DNA from 3 places in the Bradyrhizobium sp. USDA 4474 genome. Region 1 is predicted to be linked to each of the others. Evidence: riboswitches for the same ligand, from Rfam matches in the RefSeq annotation. Region 1 holds a riboswitch; each other region holds the start of a gene.
The links. A riboswitch is a leader RNA that binds a small molecule or an ion and turns the genes downstream of it on or off. The one in region 1 is predicted to bind cobalamin.

Region 2: it holds a riboswitch for cobalamin, as region 1 does, so the genes downstream of both, ACVW16_RS30775 (DUF1636 family protein) here and metE (5-methyltetrahydropteroyltriglutamate--homocysteine S-methyltransferase) in region 1, are expected to answer to the same signal.
Region 3: it holds a riboswitch for cobalamin, as region 1 does, so the genes downstream of both, ACVW16_RS24140 (hypothetical protein) here and metE (5-methyltetrahydropteroyltriglutamate--homocysteine S-methyltransferase) in region 1, are expected to answer to the same signal.

Annotation. Positions count from the first base shown of each region.
Region 1 covers NZ_JBSRZJ010000002.1:5,022,290-5,025,560, forward strand. Annotated here, with positions in the region: gene ACVW16_RS25305 (hypothetical protein) at 199-453, opposite strand; cobalamin riboswitch at 1,069-1,270, shown strand; gene metE (5-methyltetrahydropteroyltriglutamate--homocysteine S-methyltransferase) at 1,370-3,271, shown strand, end outside.
Region 2 covers NZ_JBSRZJ010000002.1:6,219,828-6,223,098, reverse strand. Annotated here, with positions in the region: gene cobW (cobalamin biosynthesis protein CobW) at 1-764, opposite strand, end outside; gene ACVW16_RS30775 (DUF1636 family protein) at 761-1,135, opposite strand; cobalamin riboswitch at 1,232-1,450, opposite strand; gene cobO (cob(I)yrinic acid a,c-diamide adenosyltransferase) at 1,491-2,174, shown strand; gene ACVW16_RS30765 (cobyric acid synthase) at 2,195-3,271, shown strand, end outside.
Region 3 covers NZ_JBSRZJ010000002.1:4,723,799-4,727,069, reverse strand. Annotated here, with positions in the region: gene ACVW16_RS24145 (DUF3892 domain-containing protein) at 1-209, shown strand, start outside; gene ACVW16_RS24140 (hypothetical protein) at 1,048-1,380, opposite strand; cobalamin riboswitch at 1,359-1,554, opposite strand; gene ACVW16_RS24135 (hypothetical protein) at 2,172-2,360, shown strand; partial or broken gene ACVW16_RS24130 (type II and III secretion system protein family protein) at 2,862-3,271, shown strand, end outside.

The DNA.
Region 1 (3,271 bases):
TGATTTGTTCTACCGTTTCACCATCTTGCGCCCGCCAAGCCGACTTGAATCTCTCGATAAGGGGGCTGTCGACCGACCGGATACGGCTGCTCGTGGCGGCCGGCCAGGCGAGGCAGATTAGAGATGCACCTAGCCACAGATATAGCAGGGGTCTTGCAAACAGTCTCTTCATAACCTCGGCGTCTCCCATCCAGAGACTTAGGCAGCAGGTGACTTGAACTTGCTCTGAGCGAGAGGCAAGAAGTTAGCGACGACGCGATAAGGCTGTTCGACGCCGTTGCCTATGTCACGCGGCGCTAACTTCCCTGTCAGCGACAGCATTCCAATTGGCTGAGCTGGCATGCCCAGCAGCAGCAGTCTGGGCATGCCGACGGATTGCATTCTTCGTGCCAGGCAATGGGCGAAAATACGCATCGATTTTGTGTGTTCTTGTCGCCTTTCCGACGTGCGCATGTTTCGATGCTTCCATTCGGCGCATCGGCCGCAGCTTGGACCCCCTTGTCCCGCAGTAGAAGAAGCGAGCGCCTCGGATGGAAATCTGATCCCGGCTTGGAGTGCCGCTGCCACCATTGAACGGTGTGCTTCACGATCGCCTTCTTCGTTGACCTACATGCCGGCCAGCGACACGAAGCCGAGTTAGCCGCCGACGTTGAAGTCTGGCTGGCAGGCGATCAATCGGCGCGCCGCGTGTGGTGCCCGAGTGCGCCGAAAAAACCTCCGCTATCGATGCGGATCCTTTAGCAAAGAAGCCGCTGCCCGGTGCAGCTGCTGGGCGAACGCTGAAACGAAGCCGCGTCGAACGCTGCATCTGCTCGAAATGGCGGTAGTCCTCGCCGCGAACGCTGCCTTTGTCCCTGCCATCGCCATAGCGTGCAGAGGCATCCCATGGCAGCTACCGATGCTCACTCGAGACTTTCTGACACGCGATCTCTGACCAGCCAATGTTTCCGGGTGGCGGTTAATCGTTGAGACGCACAGTCATTCGCCGGTCAACGGTCATTCGCTTACCAGATGTCGCAGACTAGCTTGGTACACAATCTGAGAGGTTGACGGGAAAGGTCTCCTACCGATAATCCAGGTCGTCGAGGTTCTCCGGGGCGTGTTCGATCCGGAGCTAAGAGGGAAGCCGGTGCAATGCCGGCGCTGCCCCCGCAACTGTGAGCGGCGAGCCACTGTCCAACGATGTCACTGAAGCCTCCACGGCTTCGGGAAGGCCGGACAGCAGCGACGACCTGCAAGCCAGGAGACCTGCCCCGGCAAAATATTGGTCCACGGGCGGGGTGTCTCGGTGGTGCGCCAAGCAGCTGTCGCATGCGCGACTTCGACTGCCTGCGTCCGCCATGGCCTTGTCCCCAACAGGGGTTAAGCTATGTCTCTTCTCTCTCTTCCCGTTGCTACGCTCGGAACGCCACGCATCGGTCCACGCCGTGAACTGAAATTCGCTCTCGAAAGGTATTGGGCCGGTAGGATAAGCGAACAGCAGTTGCAAGAGGACGCATCCGGCCTGCGCGCAGCGAACTGGGCTCGTCAGAGCTCTATCGGCGTCACTATCATTCCGTCGAATGACTTCTCGCTGTATGATCAAGTGCTCGATACAAGTGTCATGGTTGGCGCGATCCCGGAGATCTACGATTCGAAGGGAGAATCCGTTTCCCTTGCGACGTACTTCGCCATGGCCCGCGGATCGCAATGCGACGACCTCGACCCGAGTGTCGGTCACGGCCTACGAGGATCTGGCGCGCCAGCGCAGGAGATGACCAAGTGGTTCGACACCAATTACCACTACATGGTTCCAGAGTTTCACAAGGGACAGGCGTTCAGGCTGTGCTCTCGCAAACCCATTGAAGAATATGAGGAAGCAAAGGGTCTGGGCTTTCAAACCCGCCCCGTTCTTATCGGACCGGTCACATTCCTAAAGCTCGGCAAGAGTGCCGATAACTCGTTCCAGCCCCTCTCCCTGTTGGATGATCTGATTCCGGTCTATATCGAGGTTCTTCATGAATTGGCCAAACGAGGGGCAAGATGGGTTCAGTTTGACGAGCCCAGCCTGGTCCTTGATCTGGACGAGGCGGCGCGAAAATCCTTGCTACATGCCTATAACCGGTTGGCAAAGGAGGGACCGGCTATCAAAATCTTGGTTGCCAGCTATTTCGGCGCACTAGGCGACAATCTGGATACTGCCTTGAGCCTGCCAGTGTCCGGCCTGCACGTCGATCTGGTTCGATCGCCGGAGTTATTGGAGCAGATCATTGCTGACGGGCGAGCTGATCTCGTCTTGTCGCTCGGTGTCATCGACGGCAGGAATGTATGGAGGTCGAACTTGTCGTCGCTACGCCAGAGGCTAGAGCCCGCGATCGCGAAGCTCGGTAAACACCGTGTACAGCTAGCTCCATCCTGCTCGTTGCTTCACGTACCAGTCGATGCTGAACTAGAGACCGGGCTCACTTCCGACGTCAAGAGCTGGCTCGCCTTCTCGGTTCAGAAGATGCGTGAGCTTGCGATCCTGGCGCGGGCACTCGCTGGCGACCGGAATGTCGGGCAAGCTCTTGCCGAGTCGGAATGCGCTGTGACTGCCCGCCGGAGTTCGCCGAAGATCCATGATGCGAATGTTGCTGCCCGGATGAGGGCGATCGACCAGAAGATGCGCCGGCGAACGAGCCCATTTGCCCGTCGTTCCGAGATTCAAAGGGTGCGCTTCGGACTACCAGCGTTCCCTACGACGACGATCGGATCATTTCCACAGACGGCTGAGGTCCGAGGTGCTCGTGCGGCGCATGCGAAAGGCACGATGAGCGACGAACAATATGACAGGTTTCTTAAGGAGGAGATAGCCCGCGCTGTACGTTGGCAGGAAGACATTGGGCTTGATGTCCTTGTGCACGGCGAATTTGAGCGCAATGACATGGTGCAGTACTTTAGCGAAAAACTCGCAGGCTTCGCATCGACCAGCAATGGATGGGTGCAGTCCTATGGCTCGCGCTGCGTTCGTCCCCCGATCCTGTTTGGCGATGTAGTGCGGCCGAAGCCGATCACCGTAGAATGGTGGCGCTACGCGCAGTCACTAACGAGCAAGCCAATGAAGGCGATGTTGACCGGACCGGTGACAATCCTGAATTGGTCGTTTGTTCGCGATGATCTTCCTAGAAGTGAGGTCTGCCGTCAGCTTGGGCTCGCAATCCGAGACGAAGTCCGCGATCTCGAGGATGCCGGTGCAGCCATGATCCAGATCGACGAACCCGCACTCCGCGAAGGATTGCCATTGCGCCGATCG
Region 2 (3,271 bases), 1.2 Mb from region 1:
GAGGCGAAATCGTCGTGCTCGTGCTCCTCCTCGCCGTCGTGATGCGAGGGACGCGCGGCGAGATCGTTCTCGGCGGCGGCGCCAAGGCCAAGGATGACGCGTGCGTCGATCGCACCATCGGTAATGGGCAGCATCGGCACGCGGCGCGGCATCTCGGCGGTGATCGCGGCCTTGGCGGCTTCAATGCCCGCAGCACCCGCAAGATCGGCCTTGGTGAGCAGCACGATGTCGGCGCAGGCGATCTGATCCTCGAACACCTCCGACAGCGGCGTCTCGTGATCGAGATTCCCGTCGGCCGCGCGTTGCGCTTCGACGGCATCCGGGTCCGGTGCAAAACGGCCGGCGGCGACAGCCTCGGCATCGGCGAGCGCGATCACACCGTCCACGGTGATGCGCGAGCGGATCTCGGGCCAGTCGAATGCCTTCAGCAGCGGTTTCGGCAATGCCAGGCCCGAGGTCTCGATCAGGATGTGATCGGGCTTCACAGGGCGAGCGAGCAACTTCTCCATGGTCGGAATGAAATCGTCGGCAACGGTGCAGCAGATGCAGCCATTGGCTAGCTCGACGATGTTCTCTTCCGGACAGTTCTCGTCGGCGCAGGACTTCAGGATCTCGCCGTCGACCCCCTCGCTGCCGAACTCGTTGACCAGCACGGCGAGCTTCTTGCCGCCGGGATTTCCGAGCAGATGCTGGATCAACGTCGTCTTGCCGGAGCCGAGAAAGCCGGTGACGACGGTCACCGGGACTTTTGCGAGCGAGTTCATTCGGCGGCCTCCGGCAACGCGACAATGGGGGGAATGCGGGCAAGCGATTGCTTGCGGAAGATTTCAGGCCGGCTGCGCCAGGGCACGAGGCCATCTGGCGCGGCGGCATACGCGGCGGCGCCGGCAACGACGTCCTGCGCGTTGGCATCCGAGAGCCGGCCGTAGACATAGGACCAGCGGCCGGGCGCGCTGAGCGCGACCGAGCAACCCTGGCTACAGGCAGAGAGGCATTCGACGGGAACCAGTTTGACACCGTCGGGAACACCGGCCTCGAGGATCGCGCCATGCAGACGCTTGCCGGGCGTAACCTCGCCTTCGCCGAGCGTCTGGCCGGCGCGACAGGTGATGCAGACATGCAGTGTGACGGTCATCGCCTCTTCCAGAAGTATCAGCCGGAGGCGAAGAGGCCCACGAACCGTTCTTGCGAAGGCTCGTTTCCCCGTCGCGGAACACCCCGTCCGCCGGTCCAAAAATCGTCCGCGCTGGCAGGTCTCCCGGCTTGCGGAGCAGGGCTTTGCCCTTCGATCCCCGCCTTCCCGATCCCCTGGGGGTTCAGTGGCTTTGGGCATCTCTCCGGTCACGGTCGCGGGGGCGGCTGCATTTTGGACCCAATCTTGCCGATTCGGACCCTATCGCATTCCCTCTTCGCCTGTCATAGGACAGGAACCAACGCCGGGCCACCATTTGCCCCCGGCCGCCTCTTGTCAAGCCGAAGGACCCTGTCAGATGACGCCTGAACCGGATAGCCAAACGGCCGACGAAACCGACGCCAAGACCCACGCCAAGACCCACGCCAAGACAGACGCGAAGAACGAGGCGAAGCACGCCGCAAAAATGGCGAAGATCAAGGTCGCCCGCGACAGGATCATGGCGACCAAGAGCGGCGAAAAGGGGCTCATCATCGTCCACACCGGCGCCGGGAAGGGCAAGTCGTCCTCCGCCTTCGGCATGATCGTGCGCTGCGTCGCTCATGGCTTCCCCTGCGCGGTCGTGCAGTTCATCAAGGGCGCCTGGGATACCGGCGAACGACGCCTGCTCACCGGCCATTTCGGCGAACTGTGCCAGTTCCACGCCATGGGCGAAGGCTTCACCTGGGAGACGCAGGACCGCGCGCGCGACATCGCGGCTGCGCGCGCCGGCTGGGAGAAGGCAAAGGAGCTGATTCTCGATTCCAATCTGCGCATGGTCGTGCTCGATGAGATCAACATCGCGCTGCGCTACGATTATCTCGACATCGGCGAAATCGTCGATTTCCTCAAGACGTCGAAGCCGCCGATGACGCATGTCGTGCTCACCGGGCGCAACGCCAAGGACGAGCTGATCGAGATCGCCGACCTCGTTACCGAGATGACGCTGGTGAAGCATCCGTTCCGCTCCGGCATCAAGGCGCAGGCCGGCGTCGAGTTCTGAACGTGACGGCACGCGCGCTGATGATCCAGGGGGCCGGTTCGGACGTGGGCAAATCGCTCATCGTCGCCGGCCTCGCGCGTGCGTTTACGCGGCGCGGCTTGCGCGTGCTCCCGTTCAAGCCGCAGAACATGTCCAACAATGCCGCCGTCACCGTCGATGGCGGCGAGATCGGCCGCGCCCAGGCGCTGCAGGCGCTCGCCGCGGGCGTCGAGCCGCACACGGACATGAACCCGGTGCTGCTGAAACCCGAGACCGATGTCGGCGCGCAAGTCATCGTGCATGGCAAGCGCATCGCAACCGCGCGCGCGCGCGACTATGCGGCGATGAAGCCACAGCTGATGGGCGCGGTGCTGGAGAGCTTTGAGCGGTTGAAGGCGCGCAGCGATCTGGTGCTGGTCGAAGGCGCCGGCAGCCCGGCCGAGGTGAACCTGCGCAAGGCCGACATCGCCAATATGGGTTTTGCCCGCAAGGCCGGCGTGCCCGTGGTGCTGGTCGGCGACATCGACCGTGGCGGCGTCATCGCCCAGCTCGTCGGCATCAAGACGGTCATCGAACCTGATGATGCCGCGATGGTCCAGGGCTTTGTCATCAACAAGTTCCGCGGCGATCCCACGCTGTTCGATGACGGCTACAGACTGATCGAGCAAAGGACCGCCTGGCGCGGCTTTGGCGTACTGCCGTGGTTCGCACGGGCCGGCGAGTTGCCGGCCGAAGATGCGCTGGGCCTAAGCGATGCCCGCAAGCCGGGCCAGCGCAAGATCGCCTGCCTCGCATTGTCGCGGATCGCCAATTTCGATGATCTCGATCCGCTGAAGCTCGAGCCTTCAGTCGATCTCGTGATGGTGCGTCCGGGCGAAGCGATACCGGGCGACGTGCGTCTCGTCATCATCCCCGGCTCGAAGTCCACGCGTGGCGACCTCGCGTTCCTGCGCGCGCAGGGCTGGGACATCGACCTGCTCGCGCATCACCGCAGGGGTGGCCATGTGCTCGGCCTCTGCGGCGGCTACCAGATGCTCGGACGCAGCGTTGCTGATCCCGACGGCATCGAAGGACCCGCGGGCGACACGCCGGGCCTCGGGCTGTTGGATGTGGAAACG
Region 3 (3,271 bases), 300 kb from region 1:
GCGGGCTGAATTCAGACGGAACGCGATGGAGGCTATCCGTCGCGAAGACTATTGGAGATATCGAAAGCCGCGAGTGGGAGTTCTACGTCGAAGAATCAGGCATCACTGTCGAGGTCATCGTCGCGACCGACGGCCGACACAAGTACATCAAGACAACAGTGGATGGAATTCAACCGGACAATCTCCTCTCGCTCCCTGAGTGTCCGTGAGGGATCGCAGGCAGTGCGGGCGAGACTCGGCGCCTGTTGGCTTGGGGCATGACAGGACGCTGTCCCTGCCCCGCCCGCACTACCATAGAAGCTAGCGGCACGTGACTCGGCGCTGACCGTTCTGGTGCCATCGCGCTGTCCCTGCCACGTCCCGCTAACTCCGGGGCTCCGTATCCGCGCTGGCTGACCAAAAGCTGACGAGACTGCGCGGCCATCCATAAAACGAAAAGCGGCCCGTGTGAGCCGCTTGCCGTCGAGAACAATACAGACGAGCCTATGATGGCTGCGAGCGTCAAGCACACGACTGCTCGGGCAATAGCTTCGTGTTGACAATTACTGAGGACATCTATCTCAAGGGTTATTCGGTTGGCCACGAGGCGCTCACTAGAAAAGTCATCGGTGAGAGGACAGCTAGGCTGGCCTGATCGCCTTATGTTCGACCGGCCGGAGGCGCGGTCGATGGTCGGGACGCCGCCGGATAAGCTCGGGGCGCTTTTGAAGGCAGCCAAGGGATTTCAATGATCCTTCGGGTGCTATGAATCCACAGAACGAGGAGTCCTTTAGTCGCCTGTCGCATTCGAGCGGGTTCGGGTCGTGGAGCCCTCCACATCATAGCCGCTGAAAACAGCCGCCCACCATCAAAGGCGGCTGTGATCGTCTTGCGCCCGACCGCTGGAAACAGGAAGGGCAGAATCGTATCGTCGCCCATGGCCGGTGTGGTTGCCTCGATGATGTCAGCGCAGAATTGGTCTCAGCAACCGAATCTCACGTCCCATCAGCGGGTCAAACCACACTCGCCTCGCCAGCCACCCACAGGCCCTTCATCAATAAAGATGGGCTAGATACGGCCGAAAGCCGCCCACACCCCGTTTTCGCCGTCCCAGCTGCCGCGGCTTGCCGCCTTGGAGTACTCCGTGGCGCGCTGCTCGAAGAAATAGGCGTGCTCGACACCATTGAGAATCTCGACAAGCCACGGCAATGGATGCGCCTTGAGCTGGGTGAATCCGCCCTCCTTGGCCTCGAAGAAGCCGAAGACCGGGGCAATCCGCAGCTGGGTCAGTCGCCAGTCGGCGACATAGCGGACGTAGGCGTGGATCTGCTCAGCTCGCATGCCCTCGATCTTGCCGAGGCCGAAGGCGAGGTCGACGAAGTTCTCCTCCAGCTTCACCATGGTCTTGGCGACGTCGACGATGTCGTCACGGACAGTGCGCGTCACCGCGCCACGATGACAACCGCTCGCCGCTTACAGTTGCGGGGGCAGCCTCGGAATAGCCGTCGCCGGCGCACCGGGTTCCCTCTTAGCTTCCATCCTACGAGATGCGGGAATGGAACTGCAAGGCCAAAACAGAGCACGTGTGCTGCTATGCTGGGAGCGTTTGATTGCTCCCCACATCCAACGCTGTTGGGCCGGGGAACGGACGTCTTGCTTTCTTCGCACGTGATGCGGGCAATGTGCAAACTTGCTTGCGAATTTGTCCCCCCTTGAGAATGGCGGAGTTCTTCTCGGCTGGGCGCGTGGTGGCCGCGCGGCGGACTAATTCTAGCGTTAGCCCATCGCGGCGATAGCCGATAGCTCCCCACTTCGACGTCCTGATGTAGCTGCCGACATAGTTGCGGCTGGGGCCGCTCATCGCGGGTCAAGTATCCGGTCTAGCGGGGTTAACTCCTCGGCCGCACGGCCATCTCACAGGTTGTCCTACAAGTCTGGCTGAATCCTAGTGGCTCCGAAATCTCGTTGGCAGAGGATCCGGGAGCTTCGTCTATGCCAACGTATAGCTTTCGAAGGAGCGCCTCGCCTGCCATTCCTTTCTTGAGGCCGACGCGATAACTGGGACAGACAAGGCGCCGGAGGCCCAAGCTTTTTCTACGATTTTAGGTCGTGTTCTGGAATGCGAAATTTTAGGATGGCGAAATTCATGTGAACAGATTAGAGTGTGACGAAGTGTGGGCTAAGAGGTTGGATTGAAATTGACTCTCGGCTCTCCTCGCTGGACCAAACGAGAAGACGAACTGCTGCGCAAGCTTGTTGATGCCGGCACGCCTGTGAAATCCATTTGCGATACGCTCAATAGATCCGGGCTAGAGCTTCGCAGGCGCGGCTACTACATTGGCCTACCAAGGAAGTGGTTCAAGCGAACAGCCAACATCTGACGCTGTGAGGCGGCGCTCAGCAATAGGCAGTTCTTCCTGAACCCGGCTCTCAGTATGGCGGCAGTCCGAGGGACGACCGAGCACACCCGCAGCGCCGCGACCTTCGCCCGGTTGCCGGGCGGGCCAGCAAACGGCAATTCGGGAACAGCCCGAAGCGGTCGTCCGCGGCAATGTGCCCGCCCTGTCAGGGCAGACTGCCGCAATGCCGGCGCATCTAATCAAATGATCCGCGAGAAGCTCGACGCGGTCGGCATAGCCCGATTGACAGCTGATTTGCGCCGACCCCGTCAATTGGACCGCAGCGTCATCCTATTCGACACCCAGCTTTGAGACGATCGACGAAACCGGGAATTCCGAACCCGATCTCGTTAGATGCAGCATGTCGCTCGCAACAAGGGATTTGCCGACGCGCGTCAGGCATTCGCCCTTGTCGCAGAAAACCTCGCGCGTGGAAACACTCGACCCCCAGCGCGCCAGCGATGTTGCGCAACGTGAGGTCGCCTTATTAGGACCGCCGGCGGCGGCTCGGTGGACGTGCTGATCTCTGCATTTGGGAACCAAAAGATTGGCTCGCAGCTTGGCGAAACCGAACTTGACCACGCTTTCCGGCGATGCCGCCCGCTTCCTTGCCGGCGGCGAGTTTCCCGTCCCGATCCCGACCCAAACGACGAACGGCTTTCCAGCCCTCACAATCGACTTCAAGAAGTTCGGTGTCGAGTTGTGCTTCGTCGCCACCGTGCTCTCGCGCAGCGTGATCAACCTTCGGATCGAGCCGTCGGTCAGTGAACTTGATTTCGCCAATGCAGTGACGATCCAGGGGACGACCGTTCCACCCCTACCCGCCGCGATGCACGCACGACGGTCGAACGGCGCGACGGCCAGAGTTTCGCCATCGCCGGCCTGCTGCAGAC